DNA from 3 places in the Kutzneria sp. NPDC051319 genome. Region 3 is predicted to be linked to each of the others. Evidence: riboswitches for the same ligand, from Rfam matches in the RefSeq annotation. Region 3 holds a riboswitch; each other region holds the start of a gene.

Region 1 (5,576 bases), on a different contig from region 3:
GGCTGCATCGACGCGGTGTCGGTGCGGTCGAAAAGGGGGGCGAGCTGACCGGCCGCAGCCCCACTGACCGGGGTAAAGCCGGCTCCAAGTACCACGTTCTGTGCGACGCGAACGGGCTACCGCTGCACATCATGTTGTCGGCGGCAAACACCCACGACAGCATGCTGTTCGAGCCGCTGCTGGACACGAACCCGACCGTGCGCGGCCACCACGGCCGGGCGGGCCGGCCGCGATGCCGACCGGACAAGCTGCACGCCGACAAGGGCTACGACTCCCGCCGCCGCTACCTGACCCGCCGCGGTATCAAGGTCCGTATCGCCCGGCGCGGGATTGAGGGCAAGTCCCGCCTCGGCCGGGTCCGCTGGGTCGTCGAACGCACCATCTCCTGGCTGCTGCGGTTCAAACGCCTCGGCTGCGCTACGACCGGACCGAACGCACCACGCTGGCGCTACTCACGCTGGCCTGCACCGTGATCAACTTCCGCCGGCTCATAAAGATCGAGCTCTGCGACCAGGTCTAACGCATCCATTCACTCATTTGGGACACATCGGTAGCTCTGTGTCGTTGGGTGGGGGTGACTGGTGAGCTTCTGAGCGCGGAGCAGGTCCTCGGGTCGGCACGGGGCCCCCGTCACCACGAGGGAGATCGATCTCCTGGAGGAGGCTGCAGCCGCGTTGCTGACGGACCATCGACGGGGATGAACGAGCACTCTCGTCGGTACGTGATCAGCCATCGGTGGGGCCGCCTCTTCAGAGGCGTTCGACGCGGTCGGCCTGCGGGCCCCGGTCGCTCTGACGCACCGCGTACCGGACCCGGTCACCCTTCTGCAGCGGCTCCGACCCCATGATCACGGACACGTGGGCGAAGAGATCGTCGCCGCCCGCGTCCGGGGTGATGAAGCCGAAGCCGCGGTCGCCGTCGTAGCGCGCGACTACGCCCTCGCCGCCTCGTACGGGCACGTCCCGCGCCGCCGGCCCTGCGGCCGCGGCAGGTGCCGACCGCTGCGGCGCCGTCTGGGGCTCGGCGCCCCGGACCAGGTGCACGTCGCGGGCCTGCGGGCCCTTGTCTCCACTAGCCACCTCGTAGGCGACGCGGTCGCCCTCCGCGAGCCACGTCAGCCCCTCCGCCAGGGCCCGGGCGTGAACGAAGACGTCCTCGGCGCCGGAGTCGGGGTTGATGAAGCCGAAGCCCTTGTCCTCGTCGTACCAGGCCACCGTGCCGTCGGCACCGTCCGCGATGCCAGCCGCGGCGGGTGAGCCGGCCCCTGCTCCCAGCGGGATCACGTGCGCGGCCTGCGGGCCGCGCTCGCCTTCGACGATCAGGAAGGCCACCCGCTGCCCCTCGGTGACCACGCCGCCGGTCACGATGGCGGAGCTGTGCACGAAGATGTCGGCGCCGCCGCCGTCCGGCGACGCGAAGCCGTACCCCTTGCCCGGCTCGTACCAGTTGACGGTGCCGAGCTGGCCCACGGCGCTGCCGGTGGCCGCATCGGCGGTGACGCGAACGCGCAGCGCCTGGGGCCCGCGGTCGTTCTCGCCGACCTCGAACACGACGGCCTGACCCTCGCGGAGCACTTTCGCGCCGCCGTCCCCGACGATCTCGGAGGCGTGCACGAACACGTCCGGCGAGCCGTCCTCGGGCGCGAGGAAGCCGAAACCCCGTTCGGCGTCGAACCAACGAACGGTCCCCTGCGGCATCAAAGGCTCCAGGTTGAGAGGGCGGGCACTGGCCCCCATTCTCTCTGACAGACCTCCGGTCCGTCGGGCCGGGCCCACAGGCGGGCGGTGCGGAGCCAGGGGCGGGCCGTTGGTTCACCTAGCGACACGCCGAGTTTTGAGACCAGGTCTCAGACCGTCCGGCGTGTTCAGGTCGACCACGCCTTCGACGGTAGCGCCTCCTGGCAATCCAGGCCGGTCAGCACTCGATGACGTTGACCGCCAGGCCACCGCGGGCGGTTTCCTTGTACTTGTCCTTCATGTCACGGCCGGTCTCGCGCATGGTCTTGATGACCTTGTCGAGGGAGACGAAGTGGGCGCCGTCGCCGCGCAGGGCCATGCGGGCGGCGGTGATGGCCTTGATGGAGGCCAGGGCGTTGCGCTCGATGCAGGGGATCTGGACGAGGCCGCCGATGGGGTCGCAGGTGAGGCCGAGGTTGTGCTCCATGGCGATCTCGGCGGCGTTCTCGACCTGCTCGGGGGTGCCGCCGAGCACCTCGGCGAGGCCGGCGGCGGCCATGGAGCAGGCGGAGCCGACCTCGCCCTGGCAGCCGACCTCGGCGCCGGAGATGGAGGCGTTCTCCTTGAACAGGACGCCGATGGCGCCGGCGGTCAACAAGAACCGCACCACACCGTCGTCGGAGGCGCCGGGGACGAAGCGGGAGTAGTAGTGCAGGACGGCGGGGACGATGCCGGCGGCGCCGTTGGTGGGGGCGGTGACGACACGGCCACCGGCGGCGTTCTCCTCGTTGACGGCGAGGGCGAACAGGGTGACCCAGTCCATCACCCGCAACGGATCGGTGGCGAAGTGCTCGGCGGCGAGGGTGCGGCGGAGGTCGGCGGCCCGGCGGCGGACCTTGAGGCCGCCGGGGAGGGTGCCCTCGACGGTGCAGCCCCGCTCGACGCACTCCTGCATGACGTGCCAGATGTGCAGCAGACCGGAGCGGATGTCGGCCTCGGGACGCCAGGACAACTCGTTGGCGAGCATGACATCGCTGATGGAGACGCCGGATTCCCGTGTGCGGGCAAGGAGTTCGTCGCCGCTCAGAAACGGGTGGGGCAGCGGGGTGGAGTCCTGCTTGATGCGGTCGGTGCCGGTGGCGGTCTCGTCGACGATGAAGCCGCCGCCGACGGAGTAGTAGACGGCGGAGTCGAGCGAAGAGCCCTCGGCGTCGAAAGCGGCGAAGCTCATCCCGTTGGGGTGCAAGGGAAGCTGCTTACGGCGGTGCATGATGAGGTCGGTGTCCTCGACGAAGTCGATCTCACGGGAGCCGCCGAGCGCGAGGCGACCGGACGAGCGGATGAGGGCGACGCGGGAGTCGGCGTCGGTGGGGTCGCAGAGCTCGGGCTGGGAGCCTTCGAGGCCCAACATCACAGCCTTGGGGCTGCCGTGGCCATGGCCGGTGGCGCCGAGGGAGCCGAACAGCTCGACGTGCACCCGGGTGACGCGATCGAACACCTCGGCGGACCGCAGGCGGTCGACGAACATGTAGGCGGCCCGCATGGGCCCGACGGTGTGCGAGCTGGACGGGCCGATGCCCACGGAGAAGAGATCGAAAACGCTGATGGCCATGACGGACTCCAGGGCATAGGAGAAGACGGAAGCTCCCCCTCTGTCATGGGACCTGAGAGCTTCGCCGTCACGACCGCGACGGCTTGCACCGTGGGTGGGCATGCACGACCGCGCACGCTGCTTTCCAGAGTTGCCTCGCCCGGCCGGTCTGGGATGCCTGAGAGTGTGCGGGGAGGCTTGCTCCTTCGGCGCCCCGACGACACGCATCGAGGACTCTCCCGACCGGGCTGTGTGCCTTCGGCACGCGGCCTGTGTGGAATTGTTGCCCTCACTGTAAACGAACCGGGGAGCGGCTGATGAGGTTCGGCGCGAACTACACGCCAAGCAAGCACTGGTGGCACTCCTGGCTGGACTTCGAGCCGGACTCGATCCGCCGCGACCTGGACCAGCTGGCGGGCCTGGGCCTCGACCACGTGCGGGTGTTCCCGATCTGGTCGGTCTTCCAGCCGAACCGGGGCGTGGTCCGCGAGAAGGCCGTGGAGCAGCTGCTGGAGATGGTCCGCATGGGCGCGGCGGCGGGCCTGGACGTCACGGTGGACGGCATCCAGGGCCACCTGTCCAGCTTCGACTTCTACCCCTCCTGGACGCAGACCTGGCACCACCGCAACGTCTTCACCGATCCCGATGTGCTGGAGGGGCAGATTCTGCTGCTGCGCACGCTGGCGACGGCGTTGCGCGGGGAGCCGAACTTCCTGGGCATGACGCTGGGCAACGAGATGAACAACCTGGTCGAGCACAACCCGTGCACGGCGGACGAGGTGGACGTCTGGCTGGACCGGCTGCTGGCGACGGTCAACGAGGCGGACCCGGACCACCCGCACTGCCACTCGGCCTTCGACGACGCCTGGTACGTCGACGATCACCCGTTCACGCCGCTGGCCAGCGCGACCAAGGGCGCCATGACCACGGTCCACCCCTGGGTGTTCTCGCTGAACGCGGCCCGTCGTTACGGTCCGCAGTCAATGGAGATCCACCACCTCGCCGAGTACGGCACGGAGCTGGCCCGCGCCTACGGCTCGCCGGACCGGGTGATCTGGGTGCAGGAGGTGGGCGCGCCGGCCCCGCACATCCCGGTGGAACACGCGGTGGAGTACGCGGAGCACACGATTGGCAACGTCGCTACCTGCAAGAACGTCTGGGGCCTGACCTGGTGGTGCTCGCATGACGTGAACCGGAGGTTCATCGACTACCCGGAGCTGGAGTACGGCCTCGGCCTGTTCGACGCCGACGGCAATGCGAAGCCGCTGGCCAGGGCGATCGAGAAGGCTGTGCACGCAGAGTTGCCGAAGCCGGTGGAGCGGACCACGGCGCTGTTCTTCGACGGCAAGCGGAGCTCCTCGGGGCCGGGCGGCGCGTTCTTCGAGGCCTGGATGCGTCTGGCCAGGGAAGGCCACCGACCGGCGGTTGTGATGGAGACGACGCCGGAGTACCTGAGCGCCCGGGGCGTGACCGAGGTCTTGACAGTGTGACTCCAGCCACCCCAGGATCAACAGTCATCCGATGACTAACCCGCGTCAGGCCCCGGTCCGCCGCAAACACCCCCCACACATCGGATCTGTTCGTCGCCGGGCGGCCCGACGTAGGAGGGCTCGATGACGACCTTCCCCAGACGGACTGCCCTGGGACTGGCCCTGGGCGCCACCGTGTTGGCCACGATCGACGGCACGGGGACCGCCTTCGCCGCAGACAAGGCGCCGGATCCGGTCCCCGTCCCCCTGGACGGCCTGTTCGACAACGACGGCATCGACACCGCGACCACACACGACGGCAACTTCGACGGATCCGGCTACACCTTCCCGGCCGAGGGCTTACCGAGCGGACCGACCACGGTGGACGGCGTCCCGTTCACCTTCCCCACGGCAGCGGGCAAGAACAACATCGTCGCCATGGGCCAGCAGATCCCGCTGCCCAAGGGCCGCTACGTCACGGCCCTGTTCCTCACGGCGTGCTCGTACGGCGCGACCGGCGGCACGGCGACCGTCCACTATGCCGACGGCAGCACCAGCGAAGCCCAGCTCGGCGGCGCCGACTGGTACTCCGGCAGCGGCCAGATCGTCGCCCCGTTCCGCTACACGCCGGGCGGCGGCACCGACCAGAGCCCGGTCTCGATCAGCACCTCCCAGGCCTGGATCGACCCCGGCCGGGACGCGGTGGCCATCACCCTGCCGACCACCAGTCCCGCCGTCGAGGGCAAGTCCAGCCTCCACGTGTTCGCCCTGAGCCTGCAACCGGTGGTGACCGGCAAGGCGGTCACGCTGAGGAGCGCGAAGTCCACGACCAGCCTGCTC
Region 2 (5,576 bases), on a different contig from region 3:
CCGTCCGACCACACGGAACTCACGGAGCAGGGCTGATGTCGATCTTCCAGAGGCTCTTCGGCTGGTTGGGGAGCCGCCAGGGGCGCGGTCAGTCCAGCACGGTAGGTTTGAGCGGTCCCGAAGGATCCACCAGCAGGAGGCGAGCTCAGGTGAGCACGAACGACGGGCCCGGTGTTCCGCCGGAGCAGTCCCCGGAGCGGACCACCGTCTTCCGGGCGGACTTCCTCACCGACGCCGAGGGCGTCGGGGCCCCTGTCCAGGAGCCGGCGGTCGCCGGCGTCGACGCACTGCCGGCCGGGTCCGCCCTGCTGGTGGTCAAGCGCGGCCCCAACGCCGGTTCGCGCTTCCTGCTCGACCAGGACACCACGAGCGCGGGTCGGCACCCCGACAGCGACATCTTCCTCGACGACGTCACCGTCTCCCGCCGGCACGCCGAGTTCCGGCGTGAGGGCGGCGAGTTCGTGGTGATCGACGTCGGCAGCCTGAACGGCACCTACGTCAATCGCGAGCCGGTCGACCAGGCCGTGCTGGCCAACGGCGACGAGGTGCAGATCGGCAAGTTCCGCCTGGTGTTCCTCACCGGCCCGGGATCCGGGGGCCAGGGGGGCCAGTGACGTCGGCCGGGCGGCCACAGCGCGAGGGTCTGAGCATCGGGACGGTGCTGGCGCAGCTGCGCCCCGAGTTCCCGGACGTGACCATCTCCAAGATTCGGTTCCTCGAGTCGGAGGGCCTGCTGCGCCCGGCGCGCACGCCGTCGGGCTATCGGCAGTTCACCCAGGCCGACGTGGACCGGCTCCGCTATGTGCTGGCCGCCCAGCGCGATCACTACCTGCCGCTCAAGGTGATCAAGGAACAGCTCGACGCGGCGTCCGACCCCGACCAGCCGGCTCGCGCCCTGGTCGGGGTCGATCGCTTACCCACGCCTGAGGACTTCGCCGCCGGCCACGAGGTGCGGATGACCCGTGAGGAACTCTTCGCCGAGACCGGCATCGATCAGCGGCTGCTGACCGAGTTGGAGAACTACGGCCTGGTCCGGTCCGGCGCGGCCGGCTTCTACGACCAGGACTCGATGCTGGTCGCGCGGATCGTGGTGGCCATGGGGGAATTCGGCATCGAACCCCGCCACCTGCGCGCCTTCAAGGTGTCGGCCGACCGCGAGGTGGGGCTGCTGCACCAGATCGTCGGCCCGATGTACCGGCAGCGCGATCCCGACGCGCGGGAGCGGGCCGACGAGATCGTCCGGGAACTGGCGTCGCTCTCGGTTGCGCTCCATACACTTCTGGTCAAGACCGAACTGCGCGGCATGGCCGGCGGGTGATCTTGACAACGCGCCCGCCCGCAAGCGTCGTGCCCGCATGGCGGGTAGCGTTGTAGGAGTCCGTGGGGGATCCTCGTACGTGCGGGGACGCCGAGGTTCAGCCCGCTGAGGGAGGCGATACCCGATGAGCGAGATGCGCGTCGTCGGAGTTCGGGTCGAGCTGCCCGCGAACAGCCCGATCCTGTTGCTGCGTGAAACCGATGGTGACCGCTATCTGCCGATCTGGATCGGGAACGCGGAAGCGACGGCCATCGCCATCGAGCAGCAGGGTGTGCGGCCGGCCCGGCCGCTGACCCATGACCTGCTCAAAGAGGTGATCGCCGCCCTCGGCCGGGAGCTGACCCAGGTCCGCATCACCGACCTGCAGGAAGGCACCTATTTCGCCGAGCTCGTGTTCGACGGCGGCATCAAGGTGTCCGCCCGCCCGAGCGACTCGGTCGCCCTCGCGCTGCGCGCGGGTGTGCCCATCCACGCCGAGGAATCCGTGCTGGCCGAGGCCGGCCTCGTCATCCCGGACGAGCAGGAGGACGAGGTCGAGAAGTTCCGCGAGTTCCTGGACTCGGTGTCGCCCGAGGACTTCCGCGGAGCGGAACAGTAGGGCACAGTCGCGGAGCGGAACAGTGACATTGCCGCGCGTTCCGCGCGGGGCTCGGCCGCTCTGATCCGGTGCCTCCTCGCGCTGTTGCCGGCGCCGTCGCGGCGCGACATGACTTCATGCAGGGAAGGACGCCTTACCCTCGTTCAACGCGGGTAAGGCGTCCTTCCCTGCATTGGGGTGGGGAACCGACTTTCGTAGGCGGCGGGGTCACGGGCCAGCCTCTAGGGTGTCGGGGATGATCTCCAGTCGGGTCTTCGCGATTGCCGCGTCCGCCGCCGTCCTGTGCCTGTCCGGGATGGTCTCGGCCAGCGCCGCGCCCTCCGTCAACACGCTCGATGTGCCGGCCAAGCCCAAGGCTGCGTCGACGGCCAAGGCCGCCGCCGACAATCCGGCTTGTGTGTACACGAAGGCGGTGCCGGCCGACAGATTCAAGGGCCTGCCGACCTTCGACCCGGCCCAGGCGGCCAAGCCGTACACCGCCCACCTGATCACCGACCAGGGCCTGATCACCTTCCAGGCGCTCACGGACAAGGCGCCGTGCACGACCAACTCGTTCCGCTTCCTCAGCGAACACCACTACTACGATCTCACGCACTGTCACCGCCTGGTCACCCAGCGGATCTTCGTGCTCCAGTGCGGCGACCCCACCGGCACCGGCAGCGGCGGCCCGGGCTACTCGTTCCCGGACGAGAACCTGACCGGCGCCACCTACCCGGCCGGCACGGTGGCGATGGCCAACGCGGGCCCGAGCACCAACGGCTCCCAGTTCTTCTTCTGCACCGAGGACACGAAGCTGTCGCCGAACTACACCCCGTTCGGGCGGGTCACGGGCGGCCAGGACGTGCTGCGCAAGATCGCCGCCGGCGGCGAGGACGACCAGAACAACACCGGCGACGGCTTCCCGAATCTGCCGGTCGACATCCTGCATGTGCAGGTCGCTGGTCGATAGGCTCTTTGCGCCGTCAGACACTTACCGTCAATGCTGTCCTCGGTTCAGTGACACGCAGTCGTCACCGTGACGACCGCCTCCACATGACGGTTTCGCGTACCCGCGCGTCGCGTTGACCCGTCCCATGGGCGGACTTACCGTCAGAGGGGAGTCGGTCGTGACGGTGTGAACCCCCATCGTTGCGACCTTGTGACCGACGGTTCCCCGGACGGAGGACCGTCGGTTCCGGTCGCCGGTCGTCAGGCCGGTCGAGGGGAGGCTGTCGTGGTGGAGGGTGCGCCCGCCGGGTCCGGCGCCGGCGAACAGGGTGCCCTGTTCCCGGACGCTTCGGCGCCCGACGAGCTCGTCGGCTACCGGGGACCCGCCGCGTGCCAGATCGCCGGCATCACCTACCGGCAGCTGGACTACTGGGCCCGCACCGAGCTGGTCGCGCCGTCGATCCGCAGCGCGCAGGGCTCGGGCAGCCAGCGCCTGTACTCGTTCAAGGACCTGCTGGTCCTCAAGGTGGTCAAGCGCCTGCTGGACACCGGCGTCTCGCTGCACAACATCAGGGTGGCGGTGGAGCACCTCCGCCGGCGCGGGGTGGCCGACCTGGCCCGGATCACGCTGTTCAGCGACGGCACAACCGTGTACGAGTGCACCTCGCCGGAAGAGGTCGTCGACCTGCTCCAGGGCGGCCAGGGCGTGTTCGGCATCGCCGTCAGCGGGGCCATGCGGGAGATCAGCGGCACCATCCACGAGTTCCAGGCGGAGCGCGCGGACGGCCTGGAGCTGGAGCCGCAGGGCGGCGACGAGCTCACCCAGCGCCGGCAGGCCCGCCGCACCGGCTGAACGTGATCGAGATGACACGCGGTGGTCAAGGCTGGGGTCCGTAGCCCGGCCGGGGTAAACTCGCGCCTGTAGTCGCACATCCCGTGCGGGAGAGCCCGGACCCCGGTCCGGCGCCGAAGGAGCAAATCCTCCCCGGAACCTCTCAGGCACCCAGGACCGCACGGGACAGACGCCTCTGGAAAGAGGACGCGGGGCCTCCTCGCGTCCCGCCGACGGTGCAAGCCCGCGCGTGCGCGGGTGAAGCTCTCAGGTGCCCGTCACGGGCGGGGACAGAGGGGGAGGGCAAACGGCCCGCGCCCGTATGCCCGACGCCCCGGAGGCACGACGCATGACGACTGACCGCATTCCCCTTGCCGCGCTCGAGCACGGCACGCCCTTCGCGGACCGCCACGTCGGTCCCCGTGCCGCCGAGCTGGGCAAGATCCTGGACGTCGTCGGCGTCGGCTCGCTGGAGGAGCTGGCCCAGCGCGCGGTGCCGTCGGCCATCCGCAGCGACGCCCTGACGCTGAGCCTGCCCGCCCCGGCCACCGAGGTCGAGGCGCTGGCCGAGCTGCGCGCCCTGGCCGACCGCAACCGGCCCATGACCCAGATGATCGGGCTGGGCTACTACGGCACGGTCACCCCGGGCGTCATCCTGCGCAACGTGCTGGAGAGCCCGGCCTGGTACACCGCCTACACGCCGTACCAGCCGGAGATCTCCCAGGGCCGCCTGGAGGCCCTGCTCAACTTCCAGACCATGGTCGGCGACCTGACCGGGCTGCCGGTGGCCAACGCGTCGATGCTGGACGAGTCGACCGCGGCCGCCGAGGCGATGACGCTGGTCCGCCGGGCCGGCAAGTCCAGGTCGACCAAGTTCGTGGTCGACGCGGACACGCTGCCGCAGACCATCGCCGTGATCGAGACGCGGGCCGAGCCGCTGGGCATCGAGATCGTCGTGGCCGACCTGTCCCAGGGCATCGAGGGCCTCGGCCTCGGCGGCGACTTCTTCGGCGTGCTGCTGTCCTACCCGGGCGCCTCCGGCGTGATCCGCGACCACGAGTCCGTGATCGCCGAGGTGCACGCGGCCGGTGCGGCCGCGGTGGTGGCGGCCGACCTGCTGGCCCTCACGCTGCTGCGCGCGCCCGGCGAGATCGGCGCGGACGTCGTCGTCGGCACCACGCAGCGGTTCGGCGTGCCGATGGGCTTCGGCGGCCCGCACGCCGGCTACATGGCCGTCCGCAAGGGCTTCGAGCGGCAGCTGCCGGGCCGCCTGGTCGGCGTGAGCGAGGACGCCGACGGCAACCGCGCCTACCGGCTGGCGCTGCAGACCCGTGAGCAGCACATCCGCCGCGAGAAGGCCACCAGCAACATCTGCACCGCGCAGGTCCTGCTCGCGGTGATCGCCTCGATGTACGCCGTCTACCACGGCCCCGACGGCCTGCGCTCGATCGCCACCCGCGCGCACCGGATGGCCACCGTGCTGGCCGCCGGCCTGTGCGAGGGCGGCGTCGGCGTCGTGCACGGCGAGCTGTTCGACACCGTGCTGGCCGAGGTCCCCGGCACCGCGGCCGAGGTGGTGGCCAAGGCCCGCGAGCTGGGCGTGAACCTGCGCCTGGTCGACGAGAACCACGTCGGCATCGCCTGCGACGAGACCACCACCCGCGAGCACCTTTCCCAGGTGTGGCAGGCATTCGGCGTCACTGTGTCCGATGTGGACGGTCTGGACGCGGACACCGCCGACGGCATTCCGCCGGCCCTGCGCCGCACCAGCGAGTTCCTCACCCACCCGGTGTTCCATCAGCACCGCTCCGAGACCGCGCTGCTGCGCTACCTGCGTGCCCTGTCGGACAAGGACGTCGCGCTGGACCGCAGCATGATCCCGCTGGGCTCGTGCACCATGA
Region 3 (5,576 bases):
CGGAACGTGTAGATGGACAACGGCGAAGGCGACTGCTCGGGCCACGTCCAGACAGCGGCCCTCGGCCAGCCAGAACCGGGCGGCGGTGAGCAGTTCATCGGTGAGATGGCCGGCGCAGGCGGCGAGAACCTCGGCGAGTTCGGGCAATCGCGCCCGTTCGGCGGTGGTCCGGGACAGCGTGGCGGCGGCATCCTCGACGACCAACAGGCTCCTCCTGCTCGCGCGGGGGACTGCGGTCAGCCTACTGGAGACGATCCCAGGTCAACCAGGAACTTCCCAGGCCATCGGCCCGAGAGTGTGCCCGAACACGACGTTCCGGTGCCCGTTTTTACCTTGTCGCGATCGCCCGATCGAGTGGACTTCGCCAAAACCGCTGGTCAGGACTTTCTCTACGACATGGAGGCGGCGTGAAGATCCTCTGAAGAAGGTCGTTGCACAGTGTGTTCCTGGGGGTACACAGCGAGGAGGACACACCATGGACAGAGTGTGGGTAGCCGTCCACGCGGGCGATCCGATCACCCTGGCCGGCGCGATCAGCTGCCTGCGGGCGCGGGCCGAGCTCCAGGTTGTGCCGGAGCGCAGACTGTCCGAGGCTCAGGTGTTCGTGGTGTGCGCCGACGCGGTCAACGCCGATGTGATGGGGTTGCTGCGGCGGACCGCCGAGTCCACGCCCGTGAAGATCGTGCTCGTCACCGACCGGTTCCACGACGCCGACCTGCTGGCGGCCGTGGAGTGCGGCGTGGTCGCGGTGCTGCCGAAGGCGGCGGCCAGCGGCGAGCGTCTCGTGCACGCGGTGCTGGCGGCCAAGCGGGGCATGGGGGACATGCCTCCCACGCTGCTCGGCTCGCTGCTCGCGCAGGTGGAGCGCCTGCACAAGGAGGTGCTGCGGCCCAACGGCCTCACCGCCTCCGGGCTCGCCCCGCGGGAGATCGACGTGCTGCGGCTGATGGCCGAGGGCTGGGACACCGCCCAGATCGCCACCAAGCTCTCCTACTCGGAGCGCACCGTGAAGAACGTCGTCTACGCCGTGATGAACCGTCTCGGCCTGCGCAACCGTCCGCACGCCGTCGCGTACGCCATGCGCTCGGGTGTGATCTGAAGGGGTACGACGCTTGAATCTTGACCGTGCCGGCCACCTCCAAATACGGTGGCCGGCACAAGTACATCTTCGCTGCTCACACCGAGCGGGAGAGTCCTGTCGAGGTCGGGCAGGCGCCGAAGGAGCAAATCCTCCCCGGAATCTCTCAGGCACCCCTACCGCTCGGGACAGGCGACTCTGAAAAGCAGGCGTGCCCATCGCGCCTCGCCCAAGGGGAAAGCCGGTTCGCCGGTGAAACTCTCAGGCCCATGACAGAGGGGGAGGCTCACTCCACCACACGAGGGGTCTCCTGATGGGCACCGATCCACGCCGCACGCCGCTGCACGACGTGCACGAGCGCCTCGGCGCCAAGTTCACCGATTTCGCGGGCTGGCAGATGCCCCTGCGCTACACCGGTGACGTCGCCGAGCACAATGCCGTGCGCACCGGCGCCGGCCTCTTCGATCTCACGCACATGGGCGAGATCGTGCTCTCCGGCCCGCAGGCGGGCCAGGCCCTCGACTACGCCCTGGTCGGCAACGCCTCCGCGATCGGCGTCGGCCGCGCCCGGTACACCATGATCTGCGGCGACGACGGCGGCATCCTGGACGACCTGATCGTCTACCGCACCGGCGAGCAGGACTACATGGTCGTCGCCAACGCCAGCAACGCCGCCCTGGTGGCCGGCGAGCTGCTCGACCGGGCCGAGGACTTCGAGACAGAGGTCCGCGACGCCTCCACCGAGTACGCGCTGATCGCCGTGCAGGGCCCGCGCGCGGTGTCGCTGCTGGCCCCGCTCACGCCGACCGACCTGTCGACCGTGAAGTACTACGCCTCCTACCCCACCACCGTCGCCGACCGGCCCGCGCTGCTGGCCCGCACCGGCTACACCGGCGAGGACGGCTTCGAGCTGTTCGTGGCGCCGGCGGACGCCGAGGCCGTGTGGAAGGCGGTCGCCGACTCGGGCGAGATCCTCCCGTGTGGACTGTCGTGCCGCGACACGCTGCGTCTGGAGGCCGGCATGCCGCTCTACGGCAACGAGCTGACCACCGAACTCACGCCGTACGCCGCGGGCCTCGGCCGCGTGGTGAAGCTGGACAAGCCCAGCGACTTCGTCGGCCGCGCCGCGCTGGCCAAGGCCTCGGCCGAGACGCCGGCCCGCAAGCTGGTCGGCCTGGTCACCGACGGCCGGCGCGGGCCGAGGCATGGGTACCCGGTGGTGGATCCGGCCGACGGTGCGAGGATCGGCGAGGTCACCAGCGGCGCGCCGTCGCCGACGCTGGGCCACGCGATCGCGATGGCCTACGTCGACGCCGACCGGGCCGTTCCCGGTTCCGCGCTCGCCGTCGACATCCGGGGCACGATCACCCCGGTCGACGTCGTCGAGCTGCCCTTCTACCGTCGTTCATCCTGAAAGGCTTCGACATGAGCACCATCCCCGACCACCTTAGGTACAGCGCCGAGCACGAGTGGGTGGCGGTCTCCGACGGCGTCGCCCGCATCGGCATCACCGAGTACGCCGCCGAGCAGCTCGGCGACATCGTCTACGCGGAGCTGCCCAACGAGGGTGACGCCGTGACGGCGGGCGAGCCGTGCGGCGAGCTGGAGTCCACCAAGTCGGTCAGTGACCTGTTCTCGCCGGTCAGCGGCGAGGTCGTGGCGGTCAACGACGCGGTCAAGGAAAGCCCGGAGACCGTCAACTCGGACCCGTACGGCGACGGCTGGCTGTTCTCCGTGCGCGTCGACGGCGACCCCGACGACCTGTTGGACTCCGATGCCTACGCCGCCCTGATCAAGGAGGGCGAGTGACGCCGGTCGAGCTGACGGCGTCGCTGCACGAGCTCGACCCGGAGGTCGCGGCGGCGGTCGACGCGGAGCTGGGCCGGCAGCGCGGCACGCTGGAGATGATCGCCTCCGAGAACTTCGCGCCGCTGGCGGTGCTGGAGGCGCAGGGCTCCGTGCTGACCAACAAGTACGCCGAGGGCTACCCGGGCCGGCGCTACTACGGCGGCTGCGAGCACGTGGACGTCATCGAGCAGCTGGCCATCGACCGCGTGAAGGCGCTGTTCGGGGCCGAGCACGCCAACGTGCAGCCGCACTCGGGCGCGCAGGCCAACGCGGCGGCCATGATGGCGCTGCTGAGCCCGGGCGACACCATCCTGGGCCTGGACCTGGCCCACGGCGGGCACCTGACGCACGGCATGCGGCTGAACTTCTCCGGCAAGCTGTACAACGTCGTGGCCTATCACGTGAGCGAGTCCGACTACCACGTGGACATGGCCGAGGTGGAGCGCCTGGCGCAGGAGCACCGCCCCAAGCTGATCATCGCCGGCTGGTCGGCGTACCCGCGGCAGCTGGACTTCGCCGAGTTCCGGCGGATCGCCGACTCCGTGGGCGCGTACCTGATGGTGGACATGGCGCACTTCGCCGGGCTGGTGGCCGCCGGACTGCACCCGAGCCCCGTGCCGCACGCGCACGTGGTCACCACGACCACGCACAAGACGCTGGGCGGCCCGCGCGGCGGCGTGATCTTCTGCGAGCAGGCGCTGGCCAAGAAGATCAATTCAGCGGTGTTTCCCGGCCAGCAGGGCGGTCCGCTTGAGCACGTGATCGCCGCGAAAGCGGTCGCGTTCAAGGTGGCGGCGTCCGAGTCGTTCCGGGAGCGGCAGCTGCGCACCCTGACCGGCGCTCGCATCCTGGCCGAGCGGTTGCTCGGTGACGATGTGGTGGCGGCGGGCGCGACCGTGCTCACCGGCGGCACGCAGGTGCACCTGGTGCTGGTCGATCTGCGCAAGTCCGAACTGGACGGGCAGCAGGCCGAGGACCGCCTGCACGACATCGGGATCACGGTCAACCGCAACGCGGTGCCGTTCGACCCGCGGCCGCCGATGGTGACATCGGGTCTGCGGATCGGGACCCCGGCGCTGGCCGCGCGCGGATTTGACGACGAGGCCTTCCGGGAGGTGGCCGACATCGTCGCGCGGGCGCTCACGCCGGACTTCGACGCGGCGGCGCTGCGGGCCCGGGTGGTGGCGTTGACCGAGCGCTTCCCGTTGTACCCCACCATCCCCGCCTGACTGTCTCAGAGTTTCCTGTGAAGGGGGCTTTTCTCCACAGCGTGGAGAAAAGCCCCCTTCGCCATTCCCACTGGTACGAATCTCTTTCACCTTTTCCTGACCCGCCAACGGTTCTGGTTGTGGCGATCCTGTTGTCGCTACGATCGGCCCGTTCCCCCCGTGGGGCGCGGTGTGATACGACGAGCGGGGAAACGCCTCGGTAAGTGGGAACAAGACACCCCGTCCGTCGCGTTGACCGCCCCGGAACTGGCAGTGCGGAGCGGCCGAGCCCACACTGGTCGCGCGAACAGGAGGTCAGATGCCCGTCCCCGAGACCGATCCCGGCTCGACCATCAGGGTCGAGGTGCTGGGACCGGTGCGCGCCTGGCGCGGGGACGTGGAGATCGATCTCGGCGCGCCCCGACAGAGAGCAGTGCTCGCGGTGCTGGCCAGCAACGCCGGCCGCGCGGTGTCCCGCACCGAGCTGATCGACTCCGTCTGGGGCGAGCACCCGCCGGCCAGCGCCGAGGGCAGCGTCCACACCTACATCGCCGGCCTGCGGCGGGCCCTTGAGCCGGACCGCACCAACCGGGCGCCGTCCCAGGTGCTGGCCAGCGCCGGCTCCGGCTACCTGCTGCGGCTGTCCGAGGACCAGGTCGACCTGACGGCGTTCGAGACGCACATCGCGGCCATGCGCCAGGCCGGGACCGACACGCAATGCGCGCTGTCCCACGTGGAAAGCGCCATCTCGCTGTGGCGGGGCGCGCCGCTGTCGGGCATTCCCGGCCCGTTCTCGGAGCTGGAGCGGACGCGGCTGGCCGAGCTGTACCTGACCGCCGTGGAGCACCGAGCCTCGCTCATGTTGCACACCGGCCGGGCCACCGACGTGGTGGCCGAGCTGTCGCGGGTGGTGCACGAGCATCCGTTGCGGGAGAAGCTGCGCGGGCTGCTGATGAGCGGCCTGTACCGCTGCGGGCGGCAGGCCGAGGCCCTTGAGGTGTACGCGGAGACGCGCCGGACGCTGGCCGACGAGCTCGGCGTCCAGCCCGGGCCGGAGCTTCGCCGTCTGCACGCCCGAATCCTGGCCAACGACCCCGATCTCGCCGACCGCGCGCCCCGCCCGGCCGCCGCCCCGGCGGCGCCGCTCGGCGGGCCCGTCGTGCCGGCGCAGCTGCCCCACGACATCAACACCTTCACCGGCCGCGACACGGAACTCGCGCTGCTGCGCCGGCATCTGGACACCACTGAGCGCGGCGTGCTGATCGCGGCCATCGACGGCATCGCGGGCATCGGCAAGACCGCGCTGGCCGTGCATTTCGCGCACACCATCGCCGGGCGTTTCCCCGACGGCCAGCTGTACGTGAACCTGCGCGGCTTCGACCCCAACCAGCCCCCGCTGTCGGCCATCGACGCGCTGGGCCAGCTGCTGCGAGGCCTCGGCG

The links. A riboswitch is a leader RNA that binds a small molecule or an ion and turns the genes downstream of it on or off. The one in region 3 is predicted to bind glycine.
Region 1: it holds a riboswitch for glycine, as region 3 does, so the genes downstream of both, AB0M73_RS00405 (L-serine ammonia-lyase) here and gcvT (glycine cleavage system aminomethyltransferase GcvT) in region 3, are expected to answer to the same signal.
Region 2: it holds a riboswitch for glycine, as region 3 does, so the genes downstream of both, gcvP (aminomethyl-transferring glycine dehydrogenase) here and gcvT (glycine cleavage system aminomethyltransferase GcvT) in region 3, are expected to answer to the same signal.

Annotation. Positions count from the first base shown of each region.
Region 1 is NZ_JBFBAM010000001.1:91,638-97,213, reverse strand. Features, by position in the region: partial or broken gene AB0M73_RS00420 (IS5 family transposase) at 1-520, shown strand, start outside; gene AB0M73_RS00415 (cold shock domain-containing protein) at 750-1,469, opposite strand; partial or broken gene AB0M73_RS00410 (cold shock domain-containing protein) at 1,500-1,697, opposite strand; gene AB0M73_RS00405 (L-serine ammonia-lyase) at 1,915-3,288, opposite strand; glycine riboswitch at 3,423-3,519, opposite strand; gene AB0M73_RS00400 (glycosyl hydrolase) at 3,585-4,757, shown strand; gene AB0M73_RS00395 (alpha-L-fucosidase) at 4,881-5,576, shown strand, end outside.
Region 2 is NZ_JBFBAM010000039.1:79,728-85,303, forward strand. Features, by position in the region: gene AB0M73_RS30995 (hypothetical protein) at 1-36, shown strand, start outside; gene garA (glycogen accumulation regulator GarA) at 150-614, shown strand; gene AB0M73_RS31005 (MerR family transcriptional regulator) at 611-1,318, shown strand; gene AB0M73_RS31010 (bifunctional nuclease family protein) at 1,443-1,916, shown strand; gene AB0M73_RS31015 (peptidylprolyl isomerase) at 2,152-2,865, shown strand; gene AB0M73_RS31020 (MerR family transcriptional regulator) at 3,130-3,696, shown strand; glycine riboswitch at 3,773-3,865, shown strand; gene gcvP (aminomethyl-transferring glycine dehydrogenase) at 4,025-5,576, shown strand, end outside.
Region 3 is NZ_JBFBAM010000019.1:27,123-32,698, reverse strand. Features, by position in the region: gene AB0M73_RS21040 (hypothetical protein) at 1-204, opposite strand, end outside; gene AB0M73_RS21035 (response regulator transcription factor) at 476-1,099, shown strand; glycine riboswitch at 1,176-1,270, shown strand; gene gcvT (glycine cleavage system aminomethyltransferase GcvT) at 1,392-2,492, shown strand; gene gcvH (glycine cleavage system protein GcvH) at 2,504-2,887, shown strand; gene glyA (serine hydroxymethyltransferase) at 2,884-4,155, shown strand; gene AB0M73_RS21015 (BTAD domain-containing putative transcriptional regulator) at 4,454-5,576, shown strand, end outside.